One region of the Micromonospora sp. 050-3 genome, then DNA from elsewhere that is predicted to be linked to it. Evidence: riboswitches for the same ligand, from Rfam matches in the RefSeq annotation. Region 1 holds a riboswitch; the other holds the start of a gene.

Region 1 (3,314 bases):
TCGACGCGGCCGACTGGCCTCCTGGACAGTTGTGGGCGATCCCGCGCAGACCGCGTGGACCGGCGATCCGGAGGAGCTGACCCGAGCCCGCGACCAGGCGCTGGGCCGGCGCAAGCGACACGACTTCACGCTCACCACCAACTACCGCAACTCGGCGGAGATCTTCGCGGTGGCGGCGGCGGAGATCCGCCGGCTCTACCCGGACCTGCCACTGCCGACCGCCGTGCGCTCCACCGGCGTCGAGCCGATCGAGCTGGTGGTGCCCGCGACGGGGTTGGAGACCGCGACAGTGGAGGCCGCCGCCGGCCTGCTGGCCGAGGTGGAAGGCACGGTCGGGGTGATCACGCCGGTCCCCCGCCGGGACGAGGTCGCCGGTTGGCTCGGCGCGCTCAGCGCGCCGAGGTTGCAGGTGGTGACCAGCCTCGAGGCCAAGGGCATGGAGTACGACGGAGTGGTGCTGGTCGCCCCGAGCGAGATCCGGGCGGATCCGGGCGCCGGGGTGCGCACCCTGTACGTGGCGCTTTCCCGGGCCACCCAGCGGCTCACCACCATCGACCCGACCGGCTGACAGGTGCGGACTGCCGCCAGCGGGAGGGCGCCGCCCGCACACTTGCACACATTGCGATGTGAACATATATTTGACCGGGTCCCGACCAGCGGCGGAAGGTGGTTCTCGTGGGCGCAGGTCATGACCACCACCATGGGTCCGTCGCCAATGCCGCACACCAGCACCGAGGTCGACTCTGGGCGGCATTCGGGCTGCTCGCCACCCTGATGGTGGTCGAGGCGGTGGTCGCCCTGCACACCGGCTCGCTCGCCCTGCTCTCCGACGCCGGGCACATGTTCACCGACGTGCTCGGCATCGGGATGGCCCTCGCCGCCATCACGGCGACCCGGCGGGCCACCGGCGACCCGCAGCGCACCTTCGGGCTCTATCGACTCGAGGTGCTCGCCGCGCTGGCCAACGCCGTCCTGCTCTCCGGCGTCGCCATCTACGTGGTGATCGAGGCGATCCGCCGTTTCGGCGACCCGCACCAGGTCATCGCCGGCCCGATGCTCGCGGTGGCAGTGCTCGGCCTGCTCGCGAACATCGCCGCCTTCGCGCTGCTGCGCGCCGGTGCCCGCGAGAGCATCAACCTCCAGGGCGCTTACCTGGAGGTGCTCGGTGACCTGCTCGGCTCGCTCGGCGTCATCGGCGCGGCGCTGCTCATCACCGTCACCGACTGGTGGTGGGCCGACCCCCTGGTAGCGGTCGCCATCGGCGTGTTCATCCTGCCGCGCACCTGGCGGCTGGCCCGCGCCGCCATCCGCATCCTGGTGCAGGCCGCCCCGGAGCACCTCCAGGTGACCGCCGTGCACGACCGGCTGGCCGCCGTCCCCGGTGTCGTCGAGGTGCACGACCTGCACGTCTGGACGCTCACCTCGGGCATGGAGGTGGCCTCCGCTCACCTGACCATGGCACCCGGCGCGGAGGTCGGTGCGGTGCTCACCGCGGCGCGTACGGCCCTGCACGACGACTTCCGCATCGAGCACGCGACGTTGCAGATCGAGCCCGGCGCCGCCTCCGGAGCGTGTGGCTCCATCGAGTGGTGAGTGCGGCTTCGGAGCATTCCTCGACTTTCGTCGTAATTTTCCGTGGTGACGCACGCACCGTCCGTCACATTGGCTGCAGCGGCCCCATCGGCACCGGTAGGCTCGGTCCCGGCCTCCACCAGGCGGCGCCCTCCCGGCGCCGGTGGTGGTCGCCGCCTAATCGCCCAGCTGGGCGAACCGGGGAACCATGTTCCTGGGGTGCATCCGCGTCAGCGGTAGGGATCTTCCGTCCCGAACCCGTCAGCTAACCCGGTCGGCGGCTGACGGAAGGACATGCGCAGTGGCACCAGCACGACCACCCGCCGCCCGACTGGCGGCCCTGATCGTCGCGATGTTCGCCCTCGGCGTCGCGCTTCCGGCCGGCACCGCCTCGGCCGCTCCCCCGACCGGCCAGCGGGCCGCCGCACCCGACTCCGACGAGGAGGGCGGCACCCCGGCTTTGCGCGCCCAACTCGAGGCGGCCAGCAAGGGCTACCTGGATGCGAAGCGCGCCCTGGACACCTCGGTGCAACGGCAGAAGCAACTCGCCACCCAGCTGAAGACCATTGAGGTCGAGATCGACCAGCGCAACGGCAAGGTCGGCGAGATCGCCGAAGTGGCCTACCGCACCGGTCGGCTCGGTGCGATGTCGGCGCTGCTCAACAGCAACACTCCGGAAGGCTTCATGGACCGGGCGGCCGCGCTTGACGCTGTGGCGGCCAACGAGGACCGGGTGCTGCGCGACCTGCTGAACAGCAAGGACAAGGCCAACCGCACCCGGGTCGCCCTGGACGGCGAGATCAACGAACAGCGCAAGCAGGTCGCGGTGATGGCCAAGCGCAAGGACCAGGCCGAACGGGCCCTGACCGTGGCCACCACACCCAAGCCGCAGACCACCGCCGACACCGACTCCAACCGGGGCACCTCCAGCGCCAACGCGACGGCCGCGCCGCGCAACTCGGACGGCTCCTGGCCCTCCGAGTCGTGCAGCGTCAACGACCCCACCCCGGCCAGCGGCTGCATCACCCCACGCACCCTGCACGCGCTCAACCAGGCCAAGGCCGCGGGCTTCACCCGGTACGTCTCGTGCCACCGCCCCAGCGGCTCCGGTGAACACCCGAAGGGCCGGGCGTGCGACTTCGCGGCGCAGAAGGGCGGCTTCGGCGGGAACGCCACCGGCGGCGACAAGACGTACGGCAACAACCTGGCGGCGTACTTCATCCGCAACGCGGACCGGCTCGCCGTGCTCTACGTGATCTGGTACAGGCAGATCTGGCTGCCCAGCAGCGGGTGGAAGTCGTACAGCGGGGCGCACGGCACCCCGTCCACCGACCACACCAACCACGTACACCTGTCGGTCTACTGACCCACGCGTCGTGATGCCTGTGAGCCGTCGTGATGACTCACAGGCATCACGTGCGTCCGGGCCCGGCTACGTCGCCGGGCGTACCCCTGATGTCGTCGCTCGTCGGACGACCCGGCCGCGGTCGGCGGGCAGCATCGCGGTATGCCTCGGATCCGACCCACCACCCGCAAGGCGCTGCTCACCCTGCACCTCGTCACCTCACTCGGCTGGCTCGGCACCGACCTGGTGCTGCTCACCCTCGGCATCGCCGTGCAGCGGGGCGCCGACCCGGCTGTGGTCTATCCGGTCACGGCCCTGGTCGGCACGGTGCTGTTCGCGCCGCTGAGCGTCCTGGTCTGGCTGATCGGAGTCGCCAGCTCGCTGCTCACCCCGTGGG
Region 2 (3,314 bases), on a different contig from region 1:
ATGCAGCAGGACGACCTGACATCGGTGGTCGAGGTCCCCGACGGTGAGCCGTTCGTGCTGCACCCGGGGGAGTTCGTGCTCGCCTCGACGCTGGAGGTCATCTCGCTGGGTGACCAGCTCGCCGGCCGGCTGGAGGGCAAGAGCTCCCTGGGGCGGCTCGGGCTGCTCACGCACTCCACCGCCGGCTTCATCGACCCGGGATTCTCCGGCCACGTGACGCTGGAACTCTCGAACGTGGCGAACCTGCCGATCACCCTGTGGCCGGGCATGAAGATCGGGCAGCTCTGCATCTTCCGGCTCTCCTCGCCGGCCGAGCACCCGTACGGCTCGGTGGTCTACGGCTCGCGTTACCAGGGCCAGCGGGGGCCAACACCCAGCCGCGCCTGGCAGCACTGGCGCACCTGGCCCACCCGCTGAGGTTCACCCGCTAGCAACAAGACGACGAGGGCCCGCCGCGACGAATCGCGACGGGCCCTTCGGTCACCCAGGGTCAGCCTGGGCGGCCGTAGCTGTGGATCGGGCCGTCATCGACCTTCTTCATCTTGACCGGTTGACCGGCCTGCGAGGCGTGCACCACCCAGCCGCCGCCGACGTACATGCCGACGTGGTGGATGTCGCTGTAGTAGAAGACCAGGTCGCCGGGGCGCAGGTCGCCCTTGCTGACGTTCTTCGTGACCCGGCTCTGCGCGGCGGCGTTGTGCGGCAGCGACACGCCGGCCTTCGCCCAGGCGGCCAGCATCAGCCCGGAGCAGTCGTACGAATTCGGGCCCTCGGCACCCCAGACGTAGGGCTTGCCGATCTGTGCGCAGGCGAACTTGACAGCGGTGCCCGCAGCGCCGCCGGGGTAGCTGCCCGGGCAGGGCGCCGGGCGCAGTGGACCGCCGCCGCCGCTGCCGTACACCTTGAGACGCAGCTTCTGCAGGCGGTCGATCTCGTCGTTGATCTGCTTCTTCTTCGCCGCCAGCTGAGCTTCGGTGCGGGTCAGCTGGGCCACCATCTCGTCCAGCGGCGCCTTCTGCGCGGCCAACTGGTCGCGCAGGTCGGCCACCTGGCGTACGTCCTTCTGCTGGTTGTGCGCGAAGCGGTCGAGCATTTCGAGCTGGCCGACGACCTCGCTGGGCGACCGGCTGCCCAGCACCGCGTTGACCGTCGAGACGTTCTCGCCCTTGTAGGCGCGTACGGCCAGGGCGCTGACCTTGTCCATCGCGGCGTCGACCTGGCGCTCCAGCGGAGTGATCCGGGCGGCCAGCGCGTCGGCCTGCTTGCGCTTCGCGGCGAGGTCGGTGCGGGTGGCGTTGTGCCGTTCGATGATCGGTTCGAGCTTGTTCCAGTCGGCGTCGATCTGGCGCTCGATCTCGGCGACGGACGGGTCGGCGTGGGCCGCCGTGGCACTGCCGGTCAGGACGACGGCGATGCCGGCCAGCGCGGCGAGAGCGGTGGTGAAGCGGGACCAGCGTGGGCGCGGCACGATCGACGTCGGGCCGGCTGATGCCGACCGCTCGGACGACGGCCGCGGGGCATGGAGTGCCACCGGGGTCTCGTACTCCTTCTTCCTGACCGCCTACCGGGTTAGCTGACGGGTTCGGGCGGGAAGTCGGCGCCCTACCGCAGTGGCTGCGGATTCACCCCGAGGGACCTGGGTCCCCGGTTCGCTCGGAAACGACTCGGCGGTGTCGGTCCGTTACCGCCCGGGCTGGGCGGAGCTGCTGTCGGGCCGACAAATGACCAGAGTAGAGACGCCTGTTACCGATCCGCAACCCGTGCGGCCGTGACACTCCGTACGGATTGGACGAGGTCACCGACAGTGTGTGAAGAATTCTTTCCATCCACTTCGATAGATAGAAAGGTATTGACGTGACCTCCCGGACGGCGCGATGGTGACCTGACCTCACTCCGCGAGAATCTAGGGGGTTCGATGCACCATCCAACCCTGTCGGCCGGCTGGCGCGCACTGCTCGCCGCCACAGTGGTCGCCGCCGCGACAACGGTGCCACTCTCCGTCGGCCCGGCCGCCGCCGCGCCCACCACCGACCGCCAGCAGCAGTACGCCGCAGCGGCCACCGAGTACGGAGTGCCGGCCGTCGTGCTGCTCGGCGTCTCCTACCTGGAGTCGCGCTGGGACACCAACGCCGGCACACCGAGCACCAGTGGCGGCTACGGCCCGATGCATTTGACCGACGCCCGGCACGTGGCCGCCCTACCCGGGCGGGGCCACCACGACGCCGGTGCCGAGGATCCACGCGGCGACGACTCCCGTCCCGCCCGGGTGCCCGCGCCCCGCCCGGTCGAGGCCCCCGCGCCGTCCACCGCCGCGTTGCAGACCGTTGACGCCGCCGCCGCGTTGACCGGCGCCACCCCCGAGGCACTGCGCACCGACGCGGGCCTCAACATCCGGGGTGGGGCCGCGCTGCTGAGCGCGTACCAGAGGGATCTGGGCGCGCCGGTCGGCGCGGACACCGACCCGGCGGCCTGGTACGGCGCGGTGGCCCGCTACTCGGGCGCGGACAGCGCCGACGCCGCGGCGGCCTTCGCCGACGAGGTCTTCACCACCATCGGCGCTGGCGAAGCCCGGGTGACCGACGACGGCCAGCGGATCACCCTGCCGGCCCGTGCGGTACGGCCCGAGCGTTCCTGGTTGGACCGGCTGGGCCTGCGCCGGCTGGCCCGCCCGGACGGTGTGGAGTGCCCCCGCACCATCTCCTGCGAATGGATCCCGGCGCCCTACGAAGCGTTCGGCGACGGGGACTACGGCAACCACGACCTCTCCGACCGACCCGCGCGGCAGAAGATCGAGTACATCGTCATCCACGACACCGAGGCGAGTTGGGCCACGACCCTGCAACTCGTCCAGGATCCGACCTACGTGAGCTGGCACTACTCGCTGCGTTCGGTCGACGGGCACATCGCCCAGCACGTGAAGACCAAGGACGTCGGCTGGCACGCCGGCAACTGGTACGTCAACGCGAAGTCGATCGGGCTGGAGCACGAGGGCTTCGCGGCGCAGGGCACCTGGTACACCGAGGCGATGTACCGGACCTCGGCGAAGCTGGTCCGGCACCTGGCGCTGCGGCTGGGCATCCCACTGGACCGCCAGCACATCATCGGCCACGACAACGTGCCCGGCACCATCGCCTCGAACGTGCGGGGGATGCACTGGGATCCGGGCCCGTACTGGGACTGGACGCACTACTTCGACCTGCTGCACGCACCTCGACTGGACACCGGCACCCCGGCCACCGGGCTGGTCCGGATCGACCCGGACTACGCCACCAACCAGCCGGCGTTCACCGGCTGCGTCACCGCGGGCGTGCCCT

Evidence for each region. Region 1 has a riboswitch for cyclic di-AMP ahead of ACLJOK_RS01225 (coiled-coil domain-containing protein). Riboswitches for the same ligand answer to the same signal wherever they lie in the genome.
Region 2: linked by a shared signal. The riboswitch ahead of ACLJOK_RS16350 (NlpC/P60 family protein) and the one ahead of ACLJOK_RS01225 (coiled-coil domain-containing protein) in region 1 are both predicted to bind cyclic di-AMP.

What each region holds. Positions count from the first base shown of each region.
Region 1 covers NZ_JAJPVX010000001.1:250,898-254,211, reverse strand. Annotated here, with positions in the region: gene ACLJOK_RS01235 (HelD family protein) at 1-568, shown strand, start outside; gene ACLJOK_RS01230 (cation diffusion facilitator family transporter) at 676-1,593, shown strand; cyclic di-AMP (ydaO/yuaA leader) riboswitch at 1,737-1,868, shown strand; gene ACLJOK_RS01225 (coiled-coil domain-containing protein) at 1,874-2,938, shown strand; gene ACLJOK_RS01220 (hypothetical protein) at 3,080-3,314, shown strand, end outside.
Region 2 covers NZ_JAJPVX010000002.1:302,152-305,465, reverse strand. Annotated here, with positions in the region: gene dcd (dCTP deaminase) at 1-417, shown strand, start outside; gene ACLJOK_RS16350 (NlpC/P60 family protein) at 491-1,531, opposite strand; cyclic di-AMP (ydaO/yuaA leader) riboswitch at 1,545-1,680, opposite strand; gene ACLJOK_RS16345 (N-acetylmuramoyl-L-alanine amidase) at 1,916-3,314, shown strand, end outside.